2 regions of the Streptomyces inhibens genome follow, and region 1 is predicted to be linked to the other one. Evidence: riboswitches for the same ligand, from Rfam matches in the RefSeq annotation. Region 1 holds a riboswitch; the other holds the start of a gene.

Region 1 (15,226 bases):
TCGACCGGTGCGCCTTGTTTCGCCGCGACGACGGCATGAACTTCGTGTGGCATGCCCTACCCCTCAGTGTTGCGCAGTGCACGACTGGTTGCGCGATGAGAGACATAGTGGGAACGCCGTATCGGCAGCGTCAAGAGGTACGAGCTAGCTCTTGGTAAAGGACTTGTTACGTCCCCGGACAGGACAGCGGGGCCGGACCCAGAAGTCCGACCCCGCATCCGCACCCGCGCCCGTCAGCCGTTCAACAGGCGTACCCCATCCGCCGGGAGAGCTCCTCAGCTGCGGAAACGGTGCCCTTGACCACCTCGGGCAGCCGCTCCTCGTCCAGCCGGTAGGCGGGCACGGACACGCTGATCGCGCCGATCACCGAGCCGTCGTGCGCCCGCACCGGCGCCGCGACCGCGCGCAGACCGAGCTCCAGCTCCTCGACCGCCACCGCGAAACCCTGCTCGACCACCTCGGCGAGCTCACGGCGCAGCGCGGTGGCCGAGGTGACCGTCCGCTCGGTGAGCCGCGGCAACTTCCGGGCGAGGACGGCGTCCTGGACCGGGCTGGGCTGATGGGCGAGCAGCGCCTTGCCGCTGGAGGTGGCATGCAGCGGGGTGCGCCGGCCGAGCCAGTTCTGCGCGGTGACCGACGCGGGGCCGCGGGCCTGCATGATGTTCACGGCGGCATCGCTCTCCAGCACCGCGATATTGACCGTCTCCCCCAGCTCGTCGGCCAGCTGCCGGCAGACCGCCGCGCCTTCCTGGGAGATGTCCAACCGCACGGCCGCCGCACCGGCCAGCCGCAGCACCCCCGCCCCGAGGTAGTACTTGCCGCGCTCCTGCTCCTGACCGACCAGTCCGCGGCTCTCCAGCACGCCCAGCAGCCGGAACGCGGTCGACTTGTGCACGCCCAGCTCGTCGGCGACCTCGGTCACACCCGCCTCGCCGAGCCGGGCGAGGATCTCCAGCACGGTCACCGCCCGGTCCACCGACTGCACGGCGCTGACCGGCCCTTTCGCCGGCTTGCCGGCCGTCTGCCCCTCCACCATGTCCGTCATCTGCTGGATCTCACCACCTGGCTGCCCGATCGTGGGTCGGGATGTGAAGGGTCGGCATTTCCCGGGATCGCTTGACGCACAAGCCACCCGTCGGGATTCTGTTGCGCATAGCGCTTCATCGTGCGCCACGCGAAACTCGATGATACCGAACAGTAACAGGGGGGTCCTGTGATTCCTGTCTGCCACCTTGCCGACCTGCCCGCAGGCGAGTCCGTACGCATCGACACCGCACCTCCGATCGCCGTCTTCAACGCCGACGGGGAGCTGTACGCCATCGACGACACCTGCACCCACCAGGACGCCTCACTGTCGGACGGCTGGCTGGAGGGGTGTCTGGTCGAATGCCCGCTGCACGCCGCTTCATTCGATCTCCGTACCGGAGCGCCCACCTGTCTGCCCGCGCGCCGGGCCGTGCGCACCCACCCGGTGACCATCGAGAACGGCATGATCTACGTCCACCACGCCGCCGAGGAGGGCACCGCCGCATGAAGTCGGTCGCTGTCATCGGGGCCTCGCTGGCGGGTCTGTACACCGCGCGGGCCCTGCGCGCCCAGGGGTTCGACGGCCGCCTGGTGATCGTCGGGGACGAGCGGCACCGCCCCTACGACCGCCCGCCGCTGTCCAAGGACTTCCTCACCGGCACCACCGGCCAGGACCAACTCGCCCTGGCCGACGCCGAGGAGATCGCCGAACTCGACGCCGAATGGCTGCTGGGCACCCGGGCCACCGGGCTCGACACCGGCGGGCGCACGGTGTTCCTCGACGGCGGCCGGTCCCTGACCACCGACGGCCTGGTCATCGCCACCGGCGCCACCCCGCGCCGCCTCCCCGGCACACCACCCACCGGAGCGCACACCCTGCGCACCCTCGACGACGCCCAGGCACTGCGCGCGACCCTGGCCCGGGGCCCGGCCAGGGTCGTGGTGATCGGCGGCGGCTTCATCGGCGCCGAGGTCGCCTCCTCCTGCGCTGGCCTCGGCCATGACGTCACCGTCGTCGAGGCCGCCCCGCTCCCCCTCGTCCCCCAACTCGGCGACGCGATGGCCCGGATCTGCTCCGCTTTGCACGCGGACCACGGCGTCGCCCTGCTCACCGGAACCGGCGTCGCCCGCCTGCACAGCGGCGGCGGCGACAACCGTGTCACCGGAGTCGAGCTGACCGACGGCCGGCTGCTCCCCGCCGATGTGGTCGTCATCGGCATCGGCGTACACCCCAATACCGCCTGGCTCGAAGGCTCCGGACTGCCGCTCGACGACGGTGTGCGCTGCGATGCGGGCTGTGTCACCCCGCTGCCGCAGATCGTGGCCGTCGGCGATGTCGCCCGGGTGGACGGCAGCCGCGCCGAGCACTGGACCAGCGCCACCGAACAGGCCGCCGTCGCCGCCCAGAACCTCCTCGCGGGCAGCACCGTCGCCCGCCACCGGAGCCTGCCGTACTTCTGGTCCGACCAGTACGGCGTACGGATCCAGTTCGCCGGCCGGCGGCTGCCCACCGACACCCCGCGCATCGTCGAAGGCTCCCCCGACGACCGTTCCTTCCTCGCCTGCTACGAACGCGACGGGCACACCACCGCGGTGCTGGCCCTCAACCGCCCGCGCCCCTTCATGCGCCTCCGCCGCGAACTCGCCCGCGCCACCCAGCCGGCCACCACCTGACCTCCGCCCAGGAAGGCGCCGCCCCATGTCGCTTCTCGACAGCTCCCCATCGCTTGTGAACAGCTCCCTCCATGAGCTCGACCCCGACGTCGCCGCCGCCGTCGACGCCGAGCTGCACCGCCAGCAGTCCACCCTCGAAATGATCGCCTCGGAGAACTTCGCCCCCGTCGCCGTCATGGAGGCCCAGGGCTCCGTCCTGACCAACAAGTACGCCGAGGGCTACCCCGGCCGCCGCTACTACGGCGGCTGCGAACACGTCGACGTCGTCGAACAGATCGCCATCGACCGCATCAAGGCCCTCTTCGGCGCCGAAGCCGCCAACGTCCAGCCCCACTCCGGCGCACAGGCCAACGCCGCCGCCATGTTCGCCCTCATCAAGCCGGGCGACACCATCCTGGGCCTCAACCTCGCCCACGGCGGGCACCTGACCCACGGCATGAAGATCAACTTCTCCGGCAAGCTCTACAACGTCGTCCCCTACCACGTCGACGAGAAGACCAACCTCGTCGACATGGAAGAGGTCGAACGCCTCGCCAAGGAACACCGCCCCAAGCTGATCGTCGCCGGCTGGTCCGCCTACCCCCGCCAGCTCGACTTCGCCGCCTTCCGCCGCATCGCCGACGAGGTCGGCGCCTACCTCATGGTCGACATGGCCCACTTCGCCGGCCTCGTCGCCGCCGGCCTGCACCCCAACCCGGTCCCGCACGCCCACGTCGTGACCACCACCACCCACAAAACCCTCGGCGGCCCCCGCGGCGGCGTGATCCTCTCCACCCAGGAACTCGCCAAGAAGATCAACTCCGCCGTCTTCCCCGGCCAGCAGGGCGGCCCCCTCGAACACGTCATCGCCGCCAAGGCCGTCTCCTTCAAGGTCGCCGCCTCCGAAGAATTCAAGGAGCGCCAGCAGCGCACCCTCGACGGCGCCAAGATCCTCGCCGAACGCCTCATCCAGGACGACATCAAGCAGCACGGCGTCTCCGTCCTGTCCGGCGGCACCGACGTCCACCTCGTCCTGGTCGACCTGCGCGACTCCGAACTGGACGGCCAGCAGGCCGAGGACCGCCTCCACGAGGTCGGCATCACCGTCAACCGCAACGCCATCCCCAACGACCCCCGACCCCCCATGGTCACCTCGGGTCTGCGCATCGGCACCCCGGCACTGGCCACCCGCGGCTTCCAGGCCGAAGACTTCCGCGAGGTCGCCGACATCATCGCCGAGGCGCTCAAGCCCACCTACGACACCGAAGCCCTCAAGGCCCGCGTCACGGCACTGGCGGACAAGCTCCCCCTCTACCCCGCCCTCTGACCCACACTCCGGCCCACCCTCCGCTCCGCCCTTCCCGACCGAGGGAGTCCGCCCCCGTGGCCATCTCCGTCTTCGACCTCTTCTCCATCGGCATCGGCCCCTCCAGCTCCCACACCGTCGGCCCCATGCGCGCCGCCCGGATGTTCGTCGGACGCCTCAAGAAGGACGGTCTGCTCGCCCAGACCACCTCCGTACGCGCCGAACTCTTCGGCTCCCTGGGCGCCACCGGCCACGGCCACGGCACCCCCAAAGCCGTCCTCCTGGGCCTGGAAGGCCACTCCCCCCGCACCGTCGACGTCGAAAGCGCCGACGACGAAGTCGAACGCATCCGCACCACCAAACGACTGCGACTGATGGGCGCCGAAATAGGCACCGCCCACGAAATCGACTTCGACGAATCCACCGAACTCATCCTCCACCGCCGCCGCGCCCTGCCCTACCACGCCAACGGCATGACCCTCTTCGCCTACGACACCACAGGCGCACCCCTCCTGGAGAAGACCTACTACTCCGTGGGCGGCGGCTTCGTCGTCGACGAGGACGCGGTCGCCGGCCAAAACCCGATCGTCCCCGACGACACCGTCCTGGGGCACCCCTTCCGCACCGGCGACGAACTCCTCCGCCTGGCCCAGGACACCGGCCTGTCCATCTCCGCCCTCATGCTGGAGAACGAAAAAGCCTGGCGCACCGAGGAAGAAATCCGCTCCGGGCTGCTCGACATCTGGGGCGTCATGCAGGCCTGCATCCAACGCGGCATGTCCCGCGAAGGCATCCTGCCCGGCGGCCTCAAGGTCCGCCGCCGCGCCGCGAACTCCGCCCGCCAACTGCGCGCCGAAGGCGACGCGCAGGCCCGCGCCATGGAGTGGATCACCCTCTACGCCATGGCCGTCAACGAGGAGAACGCCGCCGGCGGCCGCGTGGTGACCGCCCCCACCAACGGCGCCGCCGGCATCATCCCCGCCGTCCTGCACTACTACATGAACTTCGTGCCCGGCGCCGACGAGGACGGCGTGGTCCGCTTCCTGCTCGCGGCCGGCGCCATCGGCATGCTCTTCAAGGAGAACGCCTCCATCTCCGGCGCCGAGGTCGGCTGCCAGGGCGAGGTCGGCTCCGCCTGCTCCATGGCCGCCGGCGCCCTCGCCGAAGTCCTCGGCGGCAGCCCCGAACAGGTCGAGAACGCCGCCGAGATCGGCATGGAACACAACCTCGGCCTGACCTGCGACCCCGTCGGCGGCCTCGTCCAGATCCCCTGCATCGAACGCAACGGCATGGCCGCCGTCAAGGCCGTCACCGCCGCGAAGATGGCCATGCGCGGCGACGGCAGCCACAAAGTCTCCCTCGACAAGGTCATCAAGACCATGAAGGAGACCGGCGCCGACATGAGCGTCAAGTACAAGGAGACCGCACGCGGCGGACTCGCCGTCAACATCATCGAGTGCTGAACCGAATGCCGGGAAGGGTCGGCGAGTTCGCGCAGCAGGGTCTCTACCGCTGCCCGGCGTCCTCTTCCGCGCCGTCGCGTGGCTCGATGCGGAAGGTGAACGCGGCGCCTCCGGGGTCGACCGCGGTCGCCCCGCCGTCGACGGTGAGTACCGCCCCGTTGACGAAGGACGCGGCGGGTGAGAGCAGCCAGCTGATTGCCTCCGCGACCTCGTGGGGCTCGCCGGGGCGGCCTGTGGGCAGCAGCCGGGTGGCCTCCTCGTAGGCGGCAGCCACGCCGCCGTCCGCCAGCCCGGCCTCCTCGGCGAATCGCGCCATGCGCCGGTCGGCCATCTCCGTACGTACCCAGCTGGGGCAGACGATGTTGGCGCGGAGCCCGTCCCGTCCGTAGTCGACGGCCAGGGAGCGGCAGAGCTGGAGCAGGGCCGCCTTGGAGGTGGCATAGGCGGCGTTGCCCTCGCCGTTGCGCAGGGCGGACACCGAGGCGACCGCGACGACCGCGCCACGCGCCGCCAACAGGTGGGGAGGAGCGGCGCGTTGGAGGAGGAACGGGCCGGTGACGTTGGTGGTCATGACGGCCTCCCAGTCCGCCACCGACAGATCGCCGACGGACCCGCCGCGGGCGATACCGGCGTTGAGCACCAGTCCGTCGAGCCGCCCGTACGTGGACACGGTGGCATCGACGAGTTCCTGCACCGCCGCGGGATCGGCGGCGTCGGACGGGTGAGCCAGCGCTCCGGTCTCCTCGGCGATGCGCTGCAACGGTTCGGGTCGGCGCCCGGAGATGACCACCTGGTGGCCGGCCGCCCGCGGCAGCCGGGCGGTGGCGGCGCCGATGCCCGTACCGCCGCCCGTCACGATGACAACGCGCTGTTCCGCCATGGTCGTTCAAGCCTTCGAGGGTGGTCGCGAGTGATCGCATACCGGCATCGCGATCATACGTACGGACGACGCCTACCGGGCGAACCCTTCCGGCCGCTTACGGATCACCGCCGACCACCCTCCCCGGCTTCCGTCAGGCCACGCCCAGTTGGCGGGCGGCGGCATCGACGGTCTGGGTGAGCAGGACCGCGATGGTCATCGGACCGACGCCGCCGGGGACCGGGGTGAGCAGGGAGGCGCGGGCGCTCGCCGACTCGAAGTCCACATCGCCGACGTTGCCGGGGTTGTAGCCGGCGTCGATCACGACGGCCCCGGGCTTGATGTGCTCGCCGCGCAGGAAGCGGGGCCGGCCGACGGCGGCTATCAGGACATCGGCCTCCCTGGTGATCGAGGCGAGGTCGGTGGTGCGGGAGTGGCAGTAGGTGACGGTGGCGTTGCGGCCGAGCAGCAGCATCCCGACGGGCTTGCCGAGGATCGCGCTGCGGCCGACCACGACGGCGTGCTTACCGGTCAGATCGACCTCGTAGTGGTCCAGGAGGCGGAGGATGCCGCCGGGCGTGCAGGAGGCGAAGCCGTCCAGGCCGAAGCTCATCGCGGCGAAGGAGTGGAAGGTGACCCCGTCGACGTCCTTCTCCGGGGCGATCGCCTCGAAGGCGGCGCGCTCGTCGATGTGCGGGCCGACCGGGTGCTGGAGCAGGATGCCGTGCACGTCGGGGTCCTGCGACAGCGCGGTGATCGTGCCGACCAGCTCCGCGGTCGTGGTCGCGGCGGGCAGTTCGACATGCCGGGACCGGATCCCGGCCTTCTCGCAGCGGGCGCGCTTCATGCGTACGTACGTCACCGAGGCGGGGTCTTCACCCACCAGCACGGTCGCCAGGCAGGGGGCCTGGCCGGTCTGCCGGGTGAGGTCCGCCGCGCGTTCCGCGGCCTGTCCGACGATGCGGCGGGCCAGTGCGCTGCCGTCCATGAGACGGGCGGTCGAGGACATGGTGTGCTCCTGGGCGTCGTTGACGGATCGCCCAGGCGCGCGGCACTGACCATGACCGGCCGAGCCGCTCCCCGGTGGTACTCCACCCAAGCGCCAGTCACGGCTCGGCGCCCACTGTAATCGACACCGGGGCACCGATGAGGGGGCGGCATCACGTACCTCCGTGACCTGGCGCCGAGAGGGGCGGCGTGGTGGAGGTGGTGGCCTCCCAGTGGCTGAGGATGCCGTCCCAGTCGTGCTGGGCCGCGGTGATCGCGTTGGCGTCCCAGGTGGCGGGCGCATGGGAGGGCTGCTGCTCCTCGTACACCTGGTACGTCTGGTAGTCGGGGTAGTTCTGGTGGTTCTGGTGGTTCTGGTGGCTTTGGTAGTGCTGGTAATTCTGGTACGGCTGCTGCTTCCAGGGCTCGTGTTCGTAGTGCTCCCCCGGGGGCTGCTGTGTTCGCTCACGCCAGGCCAGATGGGGGGTCTCCGGCTGTGGGGTGCTCTGGAGCTTGGCCATCCGCCGGTGGCGGCCGGTGCGGTCCGATTGCGGGGGCGGGGTGTGCCGGTTTTCGGCGGACAGCTGCTGGGCGCGTGCCACGAGGAGCCTGACGTCGAGGCCGAGTTCGGCGGCGAGTGCGGTGAGGTCAACTCCGGTGTGCCAGCTGCTCATCAGAACCGCGTCCAGAGCCGGCGCCCAGCCCGGTTCGCCGGTCTGGGGCGCGGGGGCCTGGGGCGGGGCGGCGTGTGGCGTGGCGGTGTGTGGCGCGGCGGTGTGTGGTGCGGCGGGCGGGCCCGCCGTGGTCCGGTGCTCGGTGACCGGGGCCGTCGTGGCCGGGCCCGCGGTGGCCTGGCCCTCGGGGTGTGCGGTGGCCTGTTGCGCCGGGGGCTGCTCCGCGGGCGGTTCTTCACACGCGGGCTGCGCGAGCAGGCTCTTGGCGACCGCGCGGGCGTCGTCCTTGCCCACCGTGCGGCGGGCCAGGCGTACTTCGCGCTCCTCCAGGCCGAGCAGGTCCGCCACCACCGCATCGCTGCCCACGGTCACGGCGAAGGCGGCCAGGGTCCGCGAACGGCGGGCCTCGGCCTCGTCGAGGAGTCCCTGCGTCCGGCGGACCTCGTCATCGCTGCTGCAAAACGCCTGTGCGAGTACCGCGTGGCGCTCCCACAACTCCCTCGGTTCCATGACTGCGACAACGTTCCTTCGCCCGGATTGGCCCGCTTCTCGGCTATAGATCACTGCATAAGGTGATATTCGATGGAGTTACGCCCCTGCCTACGGGACGTATGGAGCCGGAGCCGTAAAAATACGCAGTGACCACATGCTCGCAGAATCGTTTCTACGGCCATGAGCGCCCCTTCCTCCGGCACCGTCGCAGGTCACGGACAGACTTTCCTTCCCCGCCCCGGGGCCGCACCGCGGTGGATCACCTCCGAGATTGTCCGGCAGACACCGTTGTACGCGGGGCTGGTGAAGCTCTGGACCGAGCGGGATGCCACGGTGCCCGGCGTCGCCGATCCCGAGTGGCAGCGACTGGTCTCCTACCGTGCGCTGATGGAGGAGACCGAGACCGCCCTCACGGCCCTGCGGCCGCACCGCGCACCCGATGTGCTGCCCTCCAGGAAGTCGGTCCCGGCCGCCCGCCCGCCCCGGCTCGATGCCTGAAACCCGGGTGCGCCGGCCGCCGGAACGGGCGACCTGAAGGGGCGCCCGGCCCGGAGTACCGTTGAGTTGTCGAGATGTCCCGCTGGCCGGCCTCCTGGCCGGCAGCGGCTTTGACCAGCGACGGAGCCCGGGTGAGCGCGACGGATGACACGGACTTCAGCCCGATCGGGGTGATCGGGCGGGTCACCGTCTCGATCCCGACCGATGGCCCGGGCGAGGTGCTGCTGCCCGTACGCGGCGGGACCGAGGCCTTCGCCGCCTGGTCCCAGGAACCCATCGCCCGGCATACGCAGGTCATCGTGGTGGACCACACCTCGGCGCGGTCGGTGATCGTCGCGCCGCTGCCTGCGTGATGACCCGGCCGTTCTCTGGCCGCTACGGGCCGGATGGGCAAGCCCCCTTCACCTTCGTCCAACCGTCCCCGCACACGAACCGAGGCCGGTCGCACCGACCAGGAGCCTTCCGATGCTGTTCTGGCATGTACCCGCGCCGAACGAGGCGCTGTTGATCTCCGGCTCGAAGAGCCGGGCCGGGGATGCCCAATTCCGTATCGTCACGGGCCATGGCCGCTGGGTCATGCCCGTCAAGCAGAAGGCGAGTCTGCTGTCGCTGTCGCTGCGGGAGGCGGAGATATCCGAGGACTGCGTCACCCAGCAGGGCATCCGGCTCGCCGTCCGGGCGGTCGCCGTCTTCAAGGTGGGTGACGACCATCCGTCGATCGCCAACGCCGCGCGCCGGTTCCTGGACGAGCAGGCCACCATGGAAGAGCTGGTGGGGCGGATCTTCGCCGGTCACCTGCGGTCGATCGTCGGCGGGCTGACCGTCGAGCAGATCATCCGGGAGCGGGACCGGGTCGCCCAAGAGGTCAAGGAGGGCAGCCACTCCGAGATGGAGAAGCTCGGCATCGTCGTCGACGCCCTGCAGATCCAGGAGATCGGCGACACCTCCGGCTACATCACCAATCTGGCCGCGCCGCACGCCGCGGCCGTCGCCAGCGCGGCCCGGATCGCGGAGGCCAAGGCCGACCAGGAGGCGACCGAGCGGGAACAGCAGGCGGCGGCGCTCAAGGCGGAGTACGAGCGGGACACCGCGATCAAACGGGCCGGGTTCCTCGCCGAGACCGAGCAGTACAACGCCCGTGCCGCGCAGGCCGGCCCGCTGTCCCAGGCCAGGGCCTCGCAGGAGGTCATCGAGGAGCAGACCGCGCTGGCCGAGCGGCAGGCCTCGCTGGCCGCCCAGCGGCTGGAGGCCGAGGTGCGCCGCCCGGCGGACGCCGAGGCGTACCGGGTGCGCACCCTGGCGGAGGCACAGCGTGACCAGGTGCGGTTCGAGGCGGACGCCCGTGCCTACACCGAGCGGGCGATCGCCCAGGCGCGGGCCGATGCGAACAATGCCGTGGCGGCCTCGCTGCGGGACGGCAACCAGGAGCTGATCGCCGCCAACCGCACCGTCGAGAACCTCCCGGCGCTCGCCCAGGCCGCGGCCGAGGGCATCTCCGGCTCCCGGCTGACCGTCCTGAACGGCACCGACGGGGTGAACGAGATCGTCTCCGGCATCGTGGGCCAGGGGCTGGCCATTCTCGACAACCTGAAGCAAGCGAGTGGCGGCGCGGCCCCGCTGGCCGATGGGGCGGGCGGAGTGCCGCAGAAGCTGACGAAGCTGACGCAGGACGGGGCCGGGTCCGGGTCCGGGGGCTGACGTACGGGCAGTCGGCGTCGGCGACACATGCGATGGGCCCGGGATCCTGACCCCGGGCCCACAGCCTGACCCCGACGGGTACTAGAGGAGCCCGAGCAGGCCGAGACCGAGCAGGCCGTCTCTGCCCAGGCCCTGGCCGTCGCGGCCGTAGCCATCGCGCCCGTAACCGTCACGGCCATAGCCGTCGCGCCCGTAGCCGTCGTTGTTGCCGTAGCCGTAGCCGTCGCGGCGCCCGTCGCGCCCGAAGCCGTCGTAGCCGTCGTGGCCACCGTGCCCGAGCCGGCCGTGGCTCTTGTGGCCGTGCCGGTGGTGCTGGTTGCCGTGGTGGCCCTTGTCGCAGCGGTGGTGCGAGGAGCACAGGGTGCTCTGCGTGCTGCTGGGGGGCGCGGTCGCGGCAGTGGCGGCGCCTGCCATCGGCACCACGAGGGCAGCCGCGGTCAGGCCGGCCACTGCGAGGCCGCGAGGGATCGAACGGAGCATGTTTCCACCTTCACTCGACTCTGCAGAAAATGAATATTCTCTGCAAAGGCGACGATAAAGTGGCATTTGTCCATCGACTTGCGACCCGCCGCAGAGTCACTGGAACGCAGCAGAATCTATGACATTCCACCCAAAACCCCTCTTCCCGCTACGGAATCCCGCCATTTTCGCCGCTCTTCTCCACGTCGTTCGGCAGGCTCTCCAGCAGGCTTCCCAGCGCACCCGCGACGAGCCGGCACACCGTGTCCGGGTCGGCGCTCGCCAGTGGCTCCTTGGCGACCACCACACGCATCAGGCCGATCCCCAGCAGCCAGGACAGCGCCAGATCGGCGCGCAGTCCGCCGTTGTCCGACCCGGAGAGCGTGGCGAGGACCTCCGCGTACTCCTCCCCCAGCCCGCGCAGCGCGTCCGCGATCTCGTCGCTGCCGCCGATGGAGCGCAGACACACCTCCAGCGAGCGGTCGGCACCCGCCCCGCCGCCGGCCAGCATGCCGCGCAGCGCGACCTCGAACAGCCGCTCGGCGGGGGTGGTCCGCAGCTGCTCCTGGCCTCCCCGCGCCATCACCTCTCCGAACAGGGCCTTCTTCGAGCCGAAGTAGCGGAACAGCAGGGCTTGATTGGCCCCGGCCCGGGCCGCGATATCGCGTACCGTCGCGCGTTCGTAGCCGCGCTCCGCGAACAGTTCCGACGCGGCATCGAGCAGCCGCAGCCGGGTGCCCTGCGCGTCCCGGCGGTACGCACCCTCCGTGCCGCGCTGCGGGGACTCCCTCATCATCACGCTCCTCTCCGACGGTCCGTCACAATGACGGCCGCAATGCGTCGTTGACCACTCCGAGGGAGCGGCCTACCTTTGTAAGCAGGTGCTTACACAAGGGAGGTCACCGTGACCACAGCCGACACAGCGCCCCTCTCCTACCCCTTCAATATCCCTGAGAGCCTTGAGCTTTCCGACGAGTACGAACAGGCCCGCAACCTTCCCGGACTACTGAAGGTGCGGATGGCCTACGGCGAGCCGGCCTGGCTCGTCACCCGTTACGCCGAGGCCCGGTTCGTCCTCGGCGACCAGCGCTTCAGCCGTGCCGAGGGCGCCCTGCACGACGAGCCCCGGCAGTCCGAAGGGCGCCGCGACAGCGGCATCCTGGGCATGGACCCGCCCGACCACACCCGGCTGCGTGCGCTGGTGGCCAAGGCGTTCACCGTTCGCCAGGTCGAGAAGCTCCGGCCGCAGGTCAAGCAGCTGACCCAGGAACTGCTGGACGAGCTGGAGGCCGCCGGGCCGCCGGCCGACCTGGTGGACCGTTACGCGCTGCCCATCCCCGTCGCGGTGATCTGCCGGCTGCTCGGTGTGCCGACCGAGGACCGGCCGCGGTTCCGGGTGTGGAGCGATGCCGCCCTGTCGACAAGTTCCCTGACCGCGGCGGAGTTCGACGCCAATCTCGAAGAACTCCGCGCATATATGGGTCAGTTGATCGAGGAGCACCGGCGCGCCCCGCAGGACGATCTGATGACCGCGCTCATCGATGCCCGGGATGTCGGCGACCGGCTCTCCGAGCTCGAACTCGTCGATCTGTGCGTCGGGATTCTGGTCGCCGGGCACGAGACCACCGCCACCCAGATCCCCAACTTCGTTCTCGCACTGCTGGATCACCCGGGTCAGCTCGCCCTGTTGCGGGAGCGACCGGAGCTGATCCGGAGCGCCGTGGAGGAGTTACTGCGGTTCGTCCCGCTGGGCAGTGGTGCGAGCCAGCCCCGTTATGCCACGGAAGACATCGATGTCGGCGGCACACTGGTACGGGCCGGCACCCCGGTTCTGGTCGCGGTGGGCGCGGCCAACCGGGATGCGCTGCGCTTCGGCTCACCCGGGACGCTGGACATCTCCCGGGCCGGAAATCAGCACCTCGGCTTCGGACACGGTGTGCATCACTGCTTGGGCGCGCCGCTGGCACGACTGGAGCTCCAGGAAGCGCTCGGCGCGCTGATAACCCGGTTCCCGACGCTGCGGCTGGCCGGTGATGTGGAGTGGAAGAGCCAGATGCTGGTGCGCGGGCCCCGGGTCATGCCGGTGGGGTGGTGAGCGCATGACGTGGCAGGTGGAGATCGACCCGCGGCAGTGCATGGCCTCGGGGTCCTGTGCCGCCATCGCGCCGGATCTGTTCGCCGTCGGCGGCGCGCACGCCCAGCCGCTGAACGACCGGATCGAGGAGGACGAGCGCGCGCTGGACGCCGCCGATGTCTGTCCGGCCATGGCCATCACCGTCCGGGACGGCGAGCGGGTCATCGGGCCTCGGCCGTAGGACACAGGAGGCATCAGAAGCAGTCGGCGGGGCGTGGCGTGTGGCCGCGCCCCGTTCCGCCTGCTGCCATCGGTCCGTTTCGCTCCGGAGCGCTGTAGGGTTGCGATCTTCGGTCGGCGGAAGCCGCCCGGAGTCCCCGAAGGCCGGGCCCGCGATGCACCTCGACGAGACCCCCGCACCACTCCGTCTCGATACCGCGCTGGACGGCCTGGCCGTCACCTTCCGCGGCATGACCGCCCACCCCGGCGAGTCCAACTGTGAGTGCCACTGGGGCAGCGCGGAAGAGCTCGCGCTGCTCAAGGTGCCGGACGTGGAGCTCGACCCCGACCTGCTGCGGCGTACCTGGCAGGCCGTGGACTGGGAGGACCACGGATCGGTGCTGCGCCGGATTCTGCCCCAGTTCGCCGCGGCTCTCGTCAGCGGTCGTATCGAAACCACCGTCTTCGGCATGGCGGAAGTCGGACGCTCGTTCGCGCGCGGCCACTGGCAGCGCTGGCCTGCCGAGCAGGCCGCGGCGGTACGGGAGTTCCTGCACGCCTGGTGGGCACACAGTCTCACCTGTGCGGATACCGCCATGCCCGCGTACGAGGTGTTCGCCTGCTGTGCCGAGGCGTCCGCCACGGTCACCCCGTGGCTCACCACATGGGAGGCATTGACTCATCCGGCAGCCGACCGGCGGCTGGCCGAGGCGGCGGACCACTGGGAGAAGGAACTGCTGGGAGACCAACTCCCCTGGGATGCCTGGGAGAACAAGGAGGAGATGTACACCGAACTCACCTCCTGGCTGGTCCACCACGCCTCCGACCGGCTCCGGGCCCAGGGCGCCCCCGAGGAACTGCTGCACCGGATACGGCTGCTCGGCCTCACCGGCCCGGCCCGCTGGGACGACCGCACTGGCCAGGCCACAGGTACTGAGCCCGCGCCGCGGGCCGATGCGGCGCGTCCGGGGCCCCTCCCGTTCCACCTCGGAGCGGGGGTGCGACGATGGGCCCGTCATGGATGCGGGGCAGGTACTCAGGGGGCTACGCGCCGCGGTGTTCGCGGTGGTCTGTGTGCTGCTCGCTGCCCTGGGGCACGCGGTGATGTCGGATGCCGTGGTGCCCGCGTGGATGCTGCTCACCGCCGGGGCGGCCACCGCGGCCGCCGCCTGGTGCTGCGCGGGCCGTGAACGCGGGCCGCTGCTGGTGGGCTTGCTGACCGTCGGCACCCAGGCCGCCCTGCACAGCGCCTTCTCGTTCGGCCAGGCGGTGGCCGCCGGCGGCGGCGAGCGGCTGTCGCTCGCGCGCCGGTGGGCGGACACCTGGCTGTGTGGCGCGCAGGGGTTACGGCTCTCCGACGGTGACGCCGCGGAGATGCTGCGGCTGATGCGTCAGCAGATGGCGTCGATGCCCGCGATGGATCACGCGGGCGCCATGGGCGACATGGGCGGCGGCATGGGAAACATGGCGCACATGGGAGACATGGGCGCCGCGGACCGGATGCCGGGGATGCACGGCAGCGCGGCCGGCATGCTCGCAGCGCACCTGCTGGTCGCCCTGCTCAGCGCATGGTGGCTGTGGGGTGGCGAGCGGGCGGCCTTCCGGCTCGTACGGAGCGTGTCGGCCTGGCTGTTCGCCCCGTTGGTGCTGGTCCTGCGGATCGTGCTGCCCGAGGCGCGGCCCGCGGTGCGCGCCGCCCGGCAGGAGCCGCGGCAGGCGGTGCAGAAGCTGCTGCTGGCCCATGCGATGTCGTTGCGGGGTCCGCCGCATGAGCCGGCTGTCGGCTGACAGCACGGTCGAATTCCCGAGCCGGTGGAC
Region 2 (15,226 bases), 4.9 Mb from region 1:
AGGCGTCGTGGGACTCCTGCAGCGCCACCCACTGGCGCACCGCACCGAGGTAATTGCCGAGGTGGAAGGAGCCGGCCGTGGGCTGAATGCCGGAGAGCACACGCGGAGGACGCTGCATGGCGAAGCCATTCCCCTGAGGGTGGTGGTGGGCGACGGGCGGGCGTTCGAGAGCCATGGCACCGATTGTCTCAGGTCGCGCGTGCTCCCCAGGCGTGGAGGCCCCTTGGGGGTTGACCGAACACATCCCGTAAGGGGTGCGAAGGCCCCCTTCGGGGCCCCAACGCGGGGGTTACCGGGGGGTATTCCCGTGGCTCAGGCCCCGATGGGCAGGCCCGGTGCCGGATACGCCGCCATCAGCTCGGCCACCTCCGTACGGATCACCGCCAGCGTCTCCTCGTCGCCCTTGGCCGCGGCCGCCACGCCGCGGTCGATCCACTCGGCGACCTGCGCCATCCGGTCCGTACCCAGCCCGCGGGAGGTGAGGGACGGGGTGCCGATGCGGATACCGGACGGGTCGAAGGGCTTACGCGGGTCGAAGGGGACGGTGTTGTAGTTGACGACGATGCCGGCCCGGTCCAGCGCCTTCGCGGCGACCTTGCCGGGGACGTCCTTCGAGGTGAGGTCGATCAGCACCAGGTGGTTGTCGGTGCCGCCGGACACCAGGTCGAAGCCGCGGGCCAGCAGCGCTTCGGCGAGCGCCCGGGCGTTGGCGACGACGGCGTGCGCGTACTCCCGGAAGGACGGGGCGGCCGCCTCGCGCAGGGCGACCGCGATGGCGGCGGTGGTGTGGTTGTGCGGGCCGCCCTGCAGGCCCGGGAAGACGGCCTTGTCGATGGCCTTGGCGTGGCTCGCCCGGGACATCAGCATCGCGCCGCGGGGGCCGCGCAGGGTCTTGTGGGTGGTGGTGGAGATGACGTCGGCGTGCGGTACGGGGGAGGGATGGGCGCCGCCCGCGATCAGACCGGCGATATGGGCGATGTCGGCGACGAGCACGGCGTCGACCTCGCGGGCGATCTCGCCGAAGGCGGCGAAGTCGATGGTGCGCGGGACGGCCGTACCGCCACAGAAGATGATCTTCGGGCGTTCCTTGCGGGCGAGGTCGCGTACCTGGTCGAAGTCGATGAGCGCGTTGTCGGCCCGTACGCCGTACTGGACGCCGCGGAACCAGCTGCCGGTCGCCGAGACGCCCCAGCCGTGGGTGAGATGGCCGCCCATCGGCAGCGCCATCCCGAGGACGGTGTCGCCGGGCTCGGCGAAGGCGAGGTAGGCGGCGAGGTTGGCCGGCGAGCCGGAGTACGGCTGGACGTTGGCGTGCTCGACGCCGAAGACGGCCTTGGCGCGCTCGACGGCCAGCGTCTCGACGCGGTCGATGTTCTGCTGGCCTTCGTAGTAGCGACGGCCCGCGTACCCCTCGCTGTACTTGTTCTGCAGGACGGTGCCGGTGGCTTCCAGGACGGCCGCCGAGACGTAGTTCTCGCTGGGGATCAGTCGCAGCGTGTCGGCCTGGAGCTGCTCCTCGGCGCCGACCAGAGCGGCGAGTTCGGGGTCGGCGGCGCTCAGCGCGGGATGGGAGACGGGTGCGGGAATCGTCATGGCGTCCTCCGGGGCGGTCGATCGGTGGTCCGGTCGTGTTCCCCGGGTGCCCAGGCGGGCGGCACCTCGTGGCGCCACCTGATGAAGGTGGCCGCACACCGCTCCCTCGGGGTTCACTCCCCGCACGCCAGTCGCGGTACGCATCGCAGAGTCTAGAGCCTGTCCGCCGGATCGGGGCCGAGGCCGGTCCGCCGGTCCGCAGGTCGGCCCCTGGTCGGCGCAACAATGGAAGGGGGCGCATCGGCGTATGTGCCCCTACGGCCTCACGGAACGGAGTCACCGGTGACGACCACGGACCTCAGCATCGCCGCCGCCGAAGCCCACAGCGCGCACAACTACCATCCGCTTCCCGTCGTCGTGGCCACCGCGGAGGGTGCCTGGATGACCGATGTGGAGGGCCGGCGCTATCTGGACATGCTCGCCGGGTACTCCGCGCTGAACTTCGGGCACGGCAACCGCCGGCTGCTCGACGCCGCCAAGGCCCAGCTGGAGCGGGTCACCCTCACCTCGCGCGCCTTCCACCACGACCGGTTCGCCGACTTCTGTACGCAGCTGGCCATGCTGTGCGGGATGGAGCTGGTGCTGCCGATGAACACCGGCGCCGAGGCGGTCGAGACGGCGGTGAAGACGGCCCGCAAGTGGGGCTACAAGGTCAAGGGCGTCCCGGACGGCCAGGCAAAGATCATCGTCGCGGACAACAACTTCCACGGCCGGACGACCACCATCGTCTCCTTCTCCACGGACCCCGAGGCGCGCGCCGACTTCGGCCCCTACACGCCCGGCTTCGAGATCGTGCCGTACGGCGATCTCGCGGCGATGGAGGCGGCCGTCGACGAGAACACCGTCGCGGTGCTGCTGGAGCCGATCCAGGGCGAGGCGGGCGTGCTGGTGCCGCCGCCCGGCTATCTGGCGGGTGTACGGGAGCTGACCCGCAGCCGGAATGTGCTGTTCATCGCCGATGAGATCCAGTCCGGGCTGGGCCGCACCGGCCGGACCTTCGCCTGCGAGCACGAGGGCGTGGTGCCCGATATGTATGTGCTGGGCAAGGCTCTGGGCGGCGGTGTGGTGCCGGTGTCGGCGGTGGTGTCCTCCCGCGAGGTGCTGGGCGTGTACGCGCCGGGCGAGCACGGCTCGACGTTCGGCGGGAACCCGCTCGCCTGCGCGGTGGCGCTGGAGGTCATCGCGATGCTGCGGACCGGTGAATTCCAGCAGCGGGCAACGGAGTTGGGTGAGCATCTGCACAGCGAGCTGGCGCTGCTGGCGGCCGGTGACGCGGTCGACGCGGTGCGCGGGCGCGGACTGTGGGCGGGTGTGGACATCAACCCCTCGCGCGGTACGGGCCGGGCGGTGTCCGAGCGGCTGATGGCGCGCGGGGTGCTGGTCAAGGACACCCATGGCCAGACGATCCGCCTCGCGCCGCCACTGGTGATCAGCAAGGAGGACCTGGACTGGGGGCTGGGTCAGCTGCGGGACGTGCTGGGGGCGTAGCGGCGCCGCGGGGCTTCAGGCGTGCAGCGGGTGGCCGGCGGGCGAGGAGTCCCGGCCGCTCGCTGCGCCCCGGCCCGGCGGACGGGGCGCGCCCGCTCCCGGCGGACGGGGCACCCTCAGCGGATCACATGCGGCAGGAAGCGCGCGTACTCGTCGGTGACCGGTCCCGCCGACTCCCGGATGCCGAGCCCCGCCGCCTCGTCCTCGACGACCCAGGCGCCGAGCACCACACGATTGCCGTCGAAGTCCGGCAGCGGCGCCAGCTCCTGGTAGCAGCACGGGTCGTCGGGCCCGCGCAGCACCGGCTCGGCTCCCGGCTCGTGCAGGGTGACGCCGGCGCCCTCCCGGCCCAGCAGCGGCTTCGCGGCGTAACCGCGGGTGTGCGCCAGCTCGCGCGGCCCGTCGAGATAGGCGGGCAGCAGATTCGGATGGCCGGGGTAGAGCTCCCAGAGGACCGCCAGCAGCGCCTTGTTGGAGAGCAGCATCTTCCAGGCCGGTTCGATCCAGAGGGTGGAGCCGGTGCCGCCGCCGTTGTCGAGGGTGTCCAGGACGTACGGGCCGAAGTCGTCGGTGGCCAGCCACTCCCATGGGTAGAGCTTGAAGCAGGCCCGTATGAAGCGCAGCCGCTGGTCGACGAAGCGGCCCGAGAGCCGGTCCCAGCCGATGTCCTCCACCGGGAGGGCGACCGTCTCCAGGCCCGCCTGCTGCGCCGTCTCCTCCAGATAGGCGACGGTCATCAGGTCCTCGCCGAGCTCGTCGCCCGCGGAGTGCGCGAAGTGCAGCGGCGCGCCGGGCGGCAGCAGCGGGGCCTGCCGCTTCCAGGCCGCCACCAGCCGCTCGTGCAGCGAGTTCCACTGGTCGGCGCCGGGGAAGCGGTCCTCCAGCCAGAACCACTGCGGACTCGCGGCCTCGACCAGCGAGGTCGGCGTATCGGCGTTGTACTCCAGCATCTTGGCCGGGCCGCTGCCGTCGTAGTGCAGATCGAACCGCCCGTAGAGGGAGGGGAGTTCGGCGCGCCGGCGCCAGGACTCGGCGATCAGCTTCGCCAGCCGGGGGTCCTCGATGCCGAGGTCGGCGAAGCGGCTGTGTTCGACGATGTGCGCGGCCGCGGCCAGGCACATGCCGTGCAGTTCCTCGACGACCTCCTCCAGGGCCTCGACCTCGGGGAGGGTGAACGCGTAGTACGCGCTCTCGTCCCAGTACGGGCGCAGCGAGTCGTCCGGGTAGCGGGTCAGCGGGTAGATCAGACCCTGTGCCTCGACGGTCTGCTGCCAGCCGGGCCGGGGCTCGATGGTGTGGCGTTCCATACGGCGCCCGTCACCCGCCGCCGGAGCCGTACCGGCCGTGCGAGCCCGAGCAGCCGAAGCCGCCGCGGTTGACCGCCGTGCTCTTGCTGAAGGTGCCGCTGTCGGCGTACTTGCCGCCGGCGTTGGACGGGTCGTAGTACCACTGGCCGTCGACGGACTGCTTGCCGGCGCCGCGGCCGCTCTTGCCGTATCCGCCGCCGGTACTGCTACCGCTGCTGCCGGAGGACGAACTTCCGCCCGCCGAGCAGTTCTTGGAGTCGACGATGCGGTAGCCCTTGACGGTGTCGTAGCTGTTGCGGTCCACACAGCGCTTGTCGGGCTCGGAGCCGCAGGACGTCAGCGCGGCGGCCAGGGCGCCCATACCGCCCAGGATCACCGTGCTCGACCGCAGTCGCCGGCGTGCTTTCTCGGCCATTTCTTGCCTTCCCCCGTGGATGTGGCAACGGACATGCGTTTGAGCGGGGGCCAGCCTAGACGGCGGCCTCCCGCTCCCCGGTTACGGGCCTGCCCGGTACCCGACTCCACCCCCTACAGTCGGTTCACGGCCCTTGGCATGGTCTGTGCACTTGGCTCCGCGTTGCGCTTCGGCACCGCCTCCGTACTGCAGGCCGTGGCCGGTCCGTGCGGGCGCATGCGGACGCCGGGCCGCCCCAAGGGGACGGCCCGGCGCTGTGTGGTGGGTCGGAGTGGAGGGTCAGGTGACGGTCTGGGTGTCGGTGTCGGTGGAGGTGGTGAAGTTCACGTCACCGGAGTAGACCGCCGTGACGTTGTAGAGCCCGGGCGTGACCAGCGGGGTGCTCACGGCGGCGACACCGGTGAGGTCCACGGTTCCGGTCAGGTTCACGGTGGTCACGCCATCGGTGATCGTGAAGGCGACCGTGCCGGTCGGAATGCCCGCTCCGGGCGCCAGCGCCGCCACGAAGGCGACGAACGCGACCGTGCCTCCGGAGACGGACGGGTCGGGGAACGAGGTGACCGTGGTGACGGTCGACGCCTGGTTCACCGTCTGGGTGTCCGTACCGGTGGAACCGGCGAAGTTGGCGTCACCGCTGTAGGTCGCGGTGACGGTGTGCGCACCGACGTCAAGGGAGTTGGTGGTGACGCTCGCCGTACCCCCGACGACGGTGGCGGTCAGCGTGCCGCCCCCACCACCGCTGATGACGAAGGTCACCGTGCCGGTCACGGTGCCGGCTCCGGGTGAGACCGGGGCGACCGTGGCGGTGAAGGTGACCGGCTGTCCGAAGACGGACGGGTCGGGCGACGAGGCCACCGAGGTGGTGGTCGACGCCTGGGTCACCGTCTGGCTGTCGGTCCCGCTGGACGCGGTGTAGTTGGCGTCACCGCCGTAGGTCGCGGTGACGGTGTGCGAACCGGCGTCCAGCCCGGTGGTGACGCTTGCCGTACCCCCGGAGAGGGTGGCGGTCAGGGTCGGGCCACCGCTGATGGCGAAGACGACCACGCCGCTGGGAGTACCCGCGCCCGGCGCGACCGGCGAGACGGTCGCGGTGAAGGTCACCGGCTCACCGCTCACGGACGGGTCCGGCGCCGAAACCACCGAGGTGGTCGTGGCCGCCTGCCCCACGGTCTGGGTGTCCGTCCCGACGGAACCGACGAAGTTGGCATCGCCTCCGTACGTCGCGGTGACGACGTAAGCGCCCGCGGTCACCAGCCCGTTGGTGCTCACGGCGACAGTGCCACCGCTGAGCGTCCCGGTGAGGGCCACCGTGGTCACCCCGTCGGTGGCGAAGAACGTCACGGTGCCGGTCGGAGTACCCGCACCCGGCGCAACCGGCGCAACCGTGGCCGTGAAGCTGACCGTCTGTCCCACTACGGACGGGTCCGGCGACGTGGCCACGGAGGTGGTGGTCAACGCCTGGGTCACCGTCTGGGTGTCCGTCCCGCTCGATCCGGTGTAGTTGGCGTCACCGCTGTAGGTCGCGGTGACGGTGTGCGAACCGGCGGTGAGCGCACTGGTGGTGACGCTCGCCGTACCCCCGGAGAGGGTGGCGGTCAGCGTCGGGCCACCGGTGATGACGAAGGTGACCGTGCCGGTGGGAGTACCCACGCCCGGCGCGACCGGCAAAACGGCCGCGGTGAAGGTCACCGGTTGTCCGACCACGGACGGGTCGGGCGCCGAGATCACCGAGGTGGTCGTGGCCGCCTGGACCACGGTCTGGGTGTCCGTCCCGCTGGAGCCGGTGAAGTTGGCGTCACCGCTGTAGGTCGCGGTGACGAGGTAACTGCCCGCGGTCACCAGCCCGTTGGTGCTGACGACGGCAGTCCCGGCCACGACGGTCCCGGTGAGGGTCACCGTGGTGTCCCCGTTGGTGGCGACGAACGTCACCGTACCGGTGGGAATCCCCGCACCCGGCGCAACCGGCGCGACAGTGGCCGTGAAGGTCACCAGCTGACCCACCACGGACGGATCCGGCGCCGTGATGACCGAGGTCGTGGTCGACGCCTGGTTCACCGTCTGGGTGTCCGTCCCACTGGAACCCGTGAAGCCGGCATCACCGCTGTAGGTCGCGGTGACCGTGTGCGAACCGGCGGCGAGTACGTTGGTGGTGACGCTGGCCGTACCGCCCGAGAGCGTGCCGATGAGCGTGGGACCACCGGAGATGACGAACGTGACGACGCCGGTCGGTGTCCCGGCACCCGGCGCGACCGGTGCCACCGTGGCCGTGAAGGTCACCGGCTGTCCGACCACGGACGGGTCGGGCGACGAGCTGACCGAGGTGGTGGTCGATGCCTGCCCCACGGTCTGGGTGTCCGTACCGGCGGAACCGACGAAGTTGGCGTCACCGCTGTAGGTCGCGGTGACGAGGTAAGTACCCGCGGTCACCAGCCCGTTGGTGCTCACGGTGACAGTGCCACCGCTGAGCGTCCCGGTGAGGGCCACCGTGGTCACCCCGTCGGTGGCGACGAACGTCACGGTGCCGGTCGGAGTACCCGCACCCGGCGCAACCGGCGCCACCGTGGCCGTGAAGCTGACCGTCTGTCCCACCACGGACGGATCCGGCGCCGTGACCACCGAGGTCGTGGTCAACGCCTGGGTCACCGTCTGGGTGTCCGTCCCGCTCGATCCGGTGTAGTTGGCGTCACCGCTGTACGTCGCGGTGACGGTGTGCGAACCGGCGGTGAGCGCACTGGTGGTGACGCTCGCCGTACCCCCGGAGAGGGTGGCGGTCAGCGTCGGGCCACCGCTGATGGCGAAGGTGACCGTACCGGTGGGAGTCCCCGCGCCCGGCGCGACCGGCGAGACGGTCGCGGTGAAGGTCACCGGTTGTCCGACCACGGACGGGTCGGGCGCCGAGATCACCGAGGTGGTCGTGGCCGCCTGGACCACGGTCTGGGTGTCCGTCCCGCTGGAGCCGGTGAAGTTGGCGTCACCGCTGTAGGTCGCGGTGACGAGGTAACTGCCCGCTGTCACCAGCCCGTTGGTGCTCACGGTGACAGTGCCACCGCTGAGGGTCCCGGTGAGGGCCACCGTGGTCACCCCGTCGGTGGCGACGAACGTCACGGTGCCGGTCGGAGTACCCGCACCCGGCGCAACCGCGGCAACAGTGGCCGTGAAGCTGACCGTCTGCCCCACCACGGACGGATCCGGCGACGTGGTCACCGAGGTGGTGGTCAACGCCTGGGTCACCGTCTGGGTGTCGACGCCGCTCGATGTCGCGAAGTTGGCATCACCGCTGTACGTCGCGGTGACGGTGTGCGAACCGGCGGTGAGCGCACTGGTCGTCACGCTCGCCGTACCCCCGGAAAGGGTGCCGGTCAGCGTCGGACCACCGCTGATGGCGAAGACGACCACGCCGCTGGGAGTACCCGCACCCGGCGCGACCGGCGCGACGGTCGCGGTGAAGGTCACCGGCTGTCCGAAGACGGACGGGTCGGGCGACGAGGTGACCGAGGTGGCCGTGGCCGCCTGACCCACGGTCTGGGTGTCCGTCCCGGCGGATCCGACGAAGTTGGCGTCACCGCTGTAGGTCGCGGTGACGAGGTAAGTGCCCGCGGTCACCAGCCCGTTGGTGCTCACGGTGACAGAGCCGCCGCTGAGCGTCCCGGTGAGGGTCACCGTGGTCACCCCGTCGGTGGCGACGAACGTCACGGTGCCGGTCGGAGTACCCGCACCCGGCGCAACCGGCGCAACCGTGGCCGTGAAGCTGACCGTCTGCCCCACCACGGACGGATCCGGCGACGAGGTGACCGAGGTCGTGGTCAGCGCCAGGACGACCGTCTGGGTGTCCGTCCCGCTGGAACCGGTGAAGTTGGCGTCACCGCCGTAGGTCGCGGTGACCGTGTGCGTACCGACGGCGAGTGCGCTGGTGGTGACGCTCGCCGTACCGCCCGAGAGCGTGCCGGTCAGCGTGGGACCACCGGAGATGACGAAGGTGACGGTGCCGGTGGGTGTGCCCGCACCCGGCGCGACCGGTGCCACGGTGGCCGTGAAGGTCACCGGCTGTCCGAAGACGGACGGGTCGGGCGACGAGCTGACCGAGGTCGTGGTCGACGCCTGGCCCACGGTCTGGGTGTCCGTCCCGGCGGATCCGACGAAGTTGGCGTCACCGCTGTAGGTCGCGGTGACGAGGTAAGTGCCCGCGGTCACCAGCCCGTTGGTGCTCACGGTGACAGAGCCGCCGCTGAGCGTCCCGGTGAGGGTCACCGTGGTCACCCCGTCGGTGGCGAGGAACGTCACGGTGCCGGTGGGAGTACCCGCACCCGGCGCAACCGCGGCAACAGTGGCCGTGAAGCTGACCGTCTGCCCCACCACGGACGGATCCGGCGACGTGGTCACCGAGGTGGTGGTCAACGCCTGGGTCACCGTCTGGGTGTCCGTCCCACTGGAACCCGTGAAGTTGGCGTCACCGCTGTACGTCGCGGTGACCGTGTGCGAACCGGCTCCGAGTGCGCTGGTGGTGACGCTCGCCGTACCCCCGGAAAGGGTGCCGGTCAGCGTCGGACCACCGGTGATGACGAAGGTGACCGTACCCGTCGGCGTCCCCGCACCCGGCGCGACCGGCGCCACGGTCGCGGTGAAGGTCACCGGCTGCCCCACCACGGACGGGTCGGGCGACGACGAGACCGAGGTCGTGGTCGACGCCTGGCCCACCGTCTGGGTGTCCGTCCCACTGGAACCCGTGAAGTTGGCGTCACCGCCGTAGGTCGCGGTGACCGTGTGCGAACCGACGGCGAGAGCGCTGGTGGTGACGCTCGCCGTACCCCCGGAAAGGGTGCCGGTCAGCGTCGGACCACCGGTGATGACGAAGGTGACCGTACCCGTCGGCGTCCCCGCACCCGGCGCGACCGGCGCCACGGTCGCGGTGAAGGTCACCGGCTGCCCCACCACGGACGGATCCGGCGACGACGAGACCGAGGTCGTGGTCGACGCCTGGCCCACCGTCTGGGTGTCGGTGTCGCTGGAGCCGGTGTAGTTGGCGTCACCGCCGTAGGTCGCGGTGATGACGTAAGTGCCGGCCGTGACCAGCCCGTTGGTGCTCACCGCCGCGACACCGCTGCCGTCCAGGGTCCCGGTGAGGGTCACGGTGGTGACCCCGTCGGTGGCGACGAACGTGACGGTGCCGGTCGGGACCCCGCCGCCGGGAGCAACTGCCCCCACAAAGGCGGTGAACGTGACCGACTGCCCCACCACGGACGGGTCGGGGAAGGAGGTGACCGTGGTGGTGGTCGACGCCTGGTTGACGGTCTGGGTGTCGGCGCCGCTCGAGGTCAAGAAGTTGGCGTCACCGCTGTAGGTCGCGGTGACGGTGTGCGTGCCGGCGTCCAGCGAGCTGGTCGTCACGCTCGCCGTACCGCCCGAGAGCGTGCCGGTCAGCGTGCCGCCGCCACCGCCACTGATCACGAAGGTGACCGTGCCGGTGGGAGTGCCCGCACCCGGCGCGACCGGCGCGACGGTTGCGGTGAAGGTCACCGGCTGCCCCACCAGGGACGGGTCCGGGGACGAGGTGACCGTGGTGGTCGTCAAGGCCGGGCCGACCGTCTGGGTGTCGGTCCCGGTGGAGGTGTTGAAGCTGGCGTCACCGTTGTACGTCGCCGTGACGGTGTGCGTGCCGGCGCCCAGCGAACTGGTCGACACACTCGCCGTACCGCCCGAAAGCGTGCCGGTCAGCGTGCCGCCGCCACCGCCACTGATCACGAAGGTGACCGTGCCCGTCGGTGTCCCCGTACCGGGCACGACCGGCGCGACCGTGGCCGTGAAGGTCACCGACTGCCCCACCAGGGACGGGTCGGGCGAGGAGGTGACCGTGGTGGTCGTCGACGCCTTGTTCACCGTCTGGGTGTCGGTCCCCGTGGAGGGGTTGAAGCTGGCGCTGCCGCTGTAGGTCGCGGTGACGGCATGTGTACCCACGCTCAAGGAGCTTGTGGAGACGCTCGCCGTACCGCCCGACAGGGTCCCGGTCAGCGTGGGACCACCGGTGATCACAAAGGTGACCGTGCCGGTGGGAGTGCCCGCACCCGGCGCGACCGGCGCGACGGTCGCGGTGAAGGTGACCGTCTGCCCGGAGACCGACGGGTCCGGCGCCGAGGTGACCGTGGTGGTCGTCGACGCCTTGTTCACCAACTGGGTGTCGGTCCCCGTGGAGGTGCTGAAGTTGACGTCACCGCTGTAGGTCGCGGTGACGGTGTGCGGTCCGACGCCCAAGGCGCTTGTGGTGACGCTCGCCGTGCCGCCCGACAGCGTCCCGGTCAGCGTGGGACCACCGGAGATGACAAAGGTCACCGTGCCGGTCGGCGTACCCGAGGCGGGCGGAACCGGCGAGACGGTGGCGGTGAAGGTGACCGGCTGCCCGAAGACCGACGGGTCCGGGGACGAGGTGACCGTGGTGATCGTCGCGCCGCTGGACTGGACCGTCTGTGTGTCGGTGCCGGAGGACGCCGAGAAGTTGGCATTGCCGCTGTACGTGGCGGTGACCGGATGTGTGCCGGCACTGAGAGTGCTGGTCGTCACCGTGGCCGTACCGCCCACGAGCGGCGCGGTCAGCGTGCCGCCCCCGCCGCCTCCGATGACGAAGGTGACCGTACCCGTCGGTGTCCCCGCGCCCGGCGCGACCGGCGCCACGGTGGCCGTGAAGGTGACCGGCTGCCCGAAGAGCGACGGGTCCGGGGACGAGGTGACCGTGGTGGTGGTCGACGCCTGGAACACGAACAGACCGCCGCTGCCGGTGGACGGCCCGAAGAAGGGGCTGCCGTTGTAGGTGGCGGTGACGGTGTGGAACCCGACGGCTGGAGCGCTGATGGTGACGGTCGCCGTGCCGCCGACCAGGGTCCCGGTCAAAGTGGGCCCGCCCGTGACGACAAATGTCACGGTGCCGGTAGGTGTGCCCAGTCCGATGGGGACGACCGTTGCGGTCAAGGTCACGGTCTGTCCGAAGACTGCCGGATTCGGCGCTGCGGACACCAACGTGATGGTGGGTGCCATAGTGCGGCCCTTCAAGTGGTGTGGAGGTGGCGGGCCGTTCACCTCCCCGCCAAGCGTGAAGGTCTCGGGGAGGCGGCAACATCCTCAGGGACGACGCCGGGCACATCTCAGGTGATGGGGATTCGCATCTGCATACCGATGTCCTCCCATGGGTGGGCGACCCGCCGGTCGATAGCATCAGTAACGGCGTTGACCGCACAGCCACGCCATAGTCGCCGCAAGGATTTCCCCTGATTGGCGCAGCGCCCATCGACCCGGCGGCACGCAAGGCGTGCACCACAGGGCGCAGAGATTGCGTACGCCGACGCGGGCCGCCCGCCGGCATGCGCCGGGCTCTCTCACGCCCGACGGAAGCTCCACCACTCCCAACGATTCACCCCTGCAATGCGTTCTGTTCATCGAGGGGCGGGTTTTGAGGGCTCCCCTCCCATCAACCGGCCTCGCTAATAGGGGAGTTGTAAAACCGTGTCCTACGTGGTGAGTTCGCTGAGGCGTTTGTAGCTACCCGATTCTCCCGAGGGAGCAATCTCCCGAGTCAGCAGGTGTCGCAGCTGGTCGAGGCCGGCTCCGTGGCACCGGTATCCGGGGTCGTCATGGACGTGGTAGTCGTCGCCGAGGGTTCGGTCGACTGCGCGGCACCCGTATCCGAAGTCGTCGTAGTCGCAGTAGTCGGCGTCGAGGATTCGGTCGACTGCGCGGCACCCGTAACCGGAGTCGTCGAAGTCGCAGTAGTCGGCGTCGAGGATTCGGTCGACTGCGCGGCACCCGTAACCGGAGTCGTCGAAGTCGCAGTAGTCGGCGTCGAGGATTCGGTCGACTGCGCGGCACCCGTACCCGGAGTCGTCGAAGTCGCAGTAGTCGGCGTCGAGGATTCGGTCGACTGCGCGGCACCCGTACCCGGAGTCGTCGAAGTCGCAGTAGTCGGTACCGAGGGCACGAACGGCTGATGGGTGCCATGCTGCGGAGTTGTCGCAGTCGCAGTCGTGGTAGTTGTAGGCGACTGCGCCGGACTGGACGACTGTTCCCCCAGCATCGTAAAGACCGTCATGTTAAGCATAGCTGCAGTCGTCGGGCCTTGAGATCCTTGAGGTTTTTGAGGTTTTTGAGGGCCTTGAAGTTTGAGCAGCTGATCCCTCTCCTCGATATACCCCGCTATCAGCCCCTGCCGCATTCCTTTGGCGTAGTCGGTGACGCCCGCGAATGCGGGAAGGGATCCTCCGTGACCAGTCTTCTTGAAATCGGTGTACGCCTTCTTCGCACCTATCGGCTTCCCTTCGTCAAAGCCGTTGTTGTAGGCATTCCAGTCGATGGGCTGGGATGGGGGCTTCGCTTGCCCGACGTAGTGGTCGACGCTCGGAGCCGCCCTCACTGCATGTGCTGTGTCCGGGACAGTATTCGCCAGAGCTGTACCGGCGCCTCCCAGGAATGTTCCTGTCGCCATCACGGCGACCACGGTCACCCTGCTCGCCCGCTTGATTCCTTGCCGGCGAGCGCGTTTGCCGGCCATTTCGAACCACCAATCTCGTTGAGCTCTCCACCACTTACTCCATCCTCATCAAATCAGGATACGTCGAAATCTCGATGCCGGGAGGGCCGGACGGCCCCATGACACATGAGCCGGTTGGGCGCGACGATGAGATTGCCGTGTATTCAATATTCTCGCTGCTGCGATCCCATACCCTGCACAGGTAAAGGCCCCTTGACCAGCATCTTTGGTCGGGGGCCGTCCAAGACCGTGCCCTACATGGTGAGTTTGATCAGGAGTTTGTAGCAGCACATGGCTGCGGCGAGGCCGAGAAACGCGAGGCACTTCCGGGGGGGCGTTCGTTCGCGTCCGGGTTCGGCGTCGGGACCACCACGGTGTACCGGTACATGACCAAGGCCGGTCACACCAGACACATGCGCAGTCGTTGCGCGGTCTTGTCCACCGTCACCTGGAAACAGTTATGGAGAGGCTCCGCCCCTTGCACCCGGTGCGCCGGGTACGGTTTGTCGTCGGGCAGCCCGCTCTTCTTGAAGCAGCCCCATTCTCCCGGGGGAGCAATCTCCCGAGTCAGCAGGTGTCGCAGCTGCTCGAAGTCGGTTGCGTGGCACCCGTATCCGGGGTCGTCATGGACGTGGTAGTCGTTACCGAAGGTTCGGTCGACTGCGTGGCACCAGTATCCGGAGTTGTCGTCGTCGCAGTAGTCGTCGCCGAGGATTCGGTCGACTGCGTGGCACTTGTACCCGGAGTTGTCGTCGTCGCAGTAGTCGGTACCGAGGATTCGGTCGACTGCGTGGCACTTGTACCCGGAGTTGTCGTCGTCGCAGTAGTCGGTACCGAGGATTCGGTCGACTGCGTGGCACTCGTACCCGGAGTTGTCGTCGTCGCAGTAGTCGGTACCGAGGGAGTTGTCGCAGTCGTGGTAGTCGTAGGCGACTGCGACGGCTGGGACTCCGGAGGTGCGTTGAGGATCGCTTGGACCGTCGTGTGCAGCATTTCTGCACTCAGGCCTTGACTCAGATCTTTTGGATGCAGAGCTATCTCATCGACATACCCCTGTATCATCCCCTGCCGCATTCCTTTCGCGAAGTCGGTGTTTCCCGCAAATGTGGGAGGGGATCCTCCGCGACCATTCTTCTTGAAATCGGCGTCCGCTTTCTTCGCGCCTATCGGCCTTCCCTCATCAAAGCCGTTGGTGTACGCATTCCAGTTTGTGGGCGCAGGTGGGGGCTTCGCTTGCCCGACGTAGTAATCGATGCTCGGGGCTGCCTTCACCGCATGCGCTGTGGCCGGGACGGTATTCGCCAGAGCTGTACCGGCGCCTCCCAGGAATGTTCCTGTCGCCATCACGGCGACCACGGTGATCCTGCTCGCCCGCTTGATTCCTTGCCGGCGAGCGCATTTGCCGGTCATTTCGAACCACCAATCTCCTTGAGTTTTCCACGACTTACTCCACTCCTCATCAAACTAGAATACGTCGAAACCTCGATGCCGGAAGGGCCGGACGGCCCCTCATGACGCATGGGCCGGTTGGGCACGTCGGCGAGATTGACCAGGCGTTTGTAGCAGCACATGGCTGCGGCGATCACGGACTTCAGGCCGTGACTGTCCGGAACAATCCATCCCTGAAAGTGGCCGAGAGACTGATGGGCGATTTTCCGCCAGGCTTCCAGATCACTCGCGTCTACGCTGATCGCTATGGATAAAGCGGTAGCCAAAGAGGTGGACACGGAGATGGACATGGAGATGGACGCAGAAGTGGCTGGAGAAGTAGAGGCAGAAGTGGAGACAGAACAGGCACTGCCAGGGGACCTGATACTGCGTCACCCGACGCCGTCGGACCACCCGCGGCTGCAACTGGCGCTGGCCGACTGGTGGGGCGGCCTGGGCGGCGACGCGGGCGCGCTGCAACGCCAG

Evidence for each region. Region 1 has a riboswitch for ZMP and ZTP ahead of KI385_RS05960 (bifunctional 5,10-methylenetetrahydrofolate dehydrogenase/5,10-methenyltetrahydrofolate cyclohydrolase). Riboswitches for the same ligand answer to the same signal wherever they lie in the genome.
Region 2: linked by a shared signal. The riboswitch ahead of KI385_RS28040 (serine hydroxymethyltransferase) and the one ahead of KI385_RS05960 (bifunctional 5,10-methylenetetrahydrofolate dehydrogenase/5,10-methenyltetrahydrofolate cyclohydrolase) in region 1 are both predicted to bind ZMP and ZTP.

Annotation. Positions count from the first base shown of each region.
Region 1 covers NZ_CP084681.1:1,261,663-1,276,888, forward strand. Annotated here, with positions in the region: gene KI385_RS05925 (S-(hydroxymethyl)mycothiol dehydrogenase) at 1-53, opposite strand, end outside; gene KI385_RS05930 (IclR family transcriptional regulator) at 242-1,045, opposite strand; gene KI385_RS05935 (bifunctional 3-phenylpropionate/cinnamic acid dioxygenase ferredoxin subunit) at 1,214-1,534, shown strand; gene KI385_RS05940 (NAD(P)/FAD-dependent oxidoreductase) at 1,531-2,700, shown strand; gene glyA (serine hydroxymethyltransferase) at 2,726-4,006, shown strand; gene KI385_RS05950 (L-serine ammonia-lyase) at 4,063-5,448, shown strand; gene KI385_RS05955 (SDR family NAD(P)-dependent oxidoreductase) at 5,492-6,328, opposite strand; gene KI385_RS05960 (bifunctional 5,10-methylenetetrahydrofolate dehydrogenase/5,10-methenyltetrahydrofolate cyclohydrolase) at 6,462-7,316, opposite strand; ZMP/ZTP riboswitch at 7,339-7,427, opposite strand; gene KI385_RS05965 (hypothetical protein) at 7,468-8,478, opposite strand; gene KI385_RS05970 (hypothetical protein) at 8,764-8,958, shown strand; gene KI385_RS05975 (hypothetical protein) at 9,090-9,311, shown strand; gene KI385_RS05980 (SPFH domain-containing protein) at 9,424-10,656, shown strand; gene KI385_RS05985 (hypothetical protein) at 10,738-11,136, opposite strand; gene KI385_RS05990 (TetR/AcrR family transcriptional regulator) at 11,285-11,908, opposite strand; gene KI385_RS05995 (cytochrome P450) at 12,020-13,210, shown strand; gene KI385_RS06000 (ferredoxin) at 13,215-13,430, shown strand; gene KI385_RS06005 (hypothetical protein) at 13,585-14,598, shown strand; gene KI385_RS06010 (PE-PGRS family protein) at 14,540-15,196, shown strand.
Region 2 covers NZ_CP084681.1:6,150,226-6,165,451, reverse strand. Annotated here, with positions in the region: gene trpS (tryptophan--tRNA ligase) at 1-118, opposite strand, end outside; gene KI385_RS28040 (serine hydroxymethyltransferase) at 313-1,593, opposite strand; ZMP/ZTP riboswitch at 1,635-1,738, opposite strand; gene rocD (ornithine--oxo-acid transaminase) at 1,876-3,081, shown strand; gene KI385_RS28030 (glutathionylspermidine synthase family protein) at 3,198-4,388, opposite strand; gene KI385_RS28025 (hypothetical protein) at 4,399-4,803, opposite strand; gene KI385_RS28020 (Ig-like domain-containing protein) at 5,083-11,826, opposite strand; gene KI385_RS28015 (hypothetical protein) at 12,369-12,773, shown strand; partial or broken gene KI385_RS44660 (IS5/IS1182 family transposase) at 13,567-13,665, opposite strand; gene KI385_RS28010 (hypothetical protein) at 13,938-14,324, shown strand; gene KI385_RS28005 (GNAT family N-acetyltransferase) at 15,008-15,226, shown strand, end outside.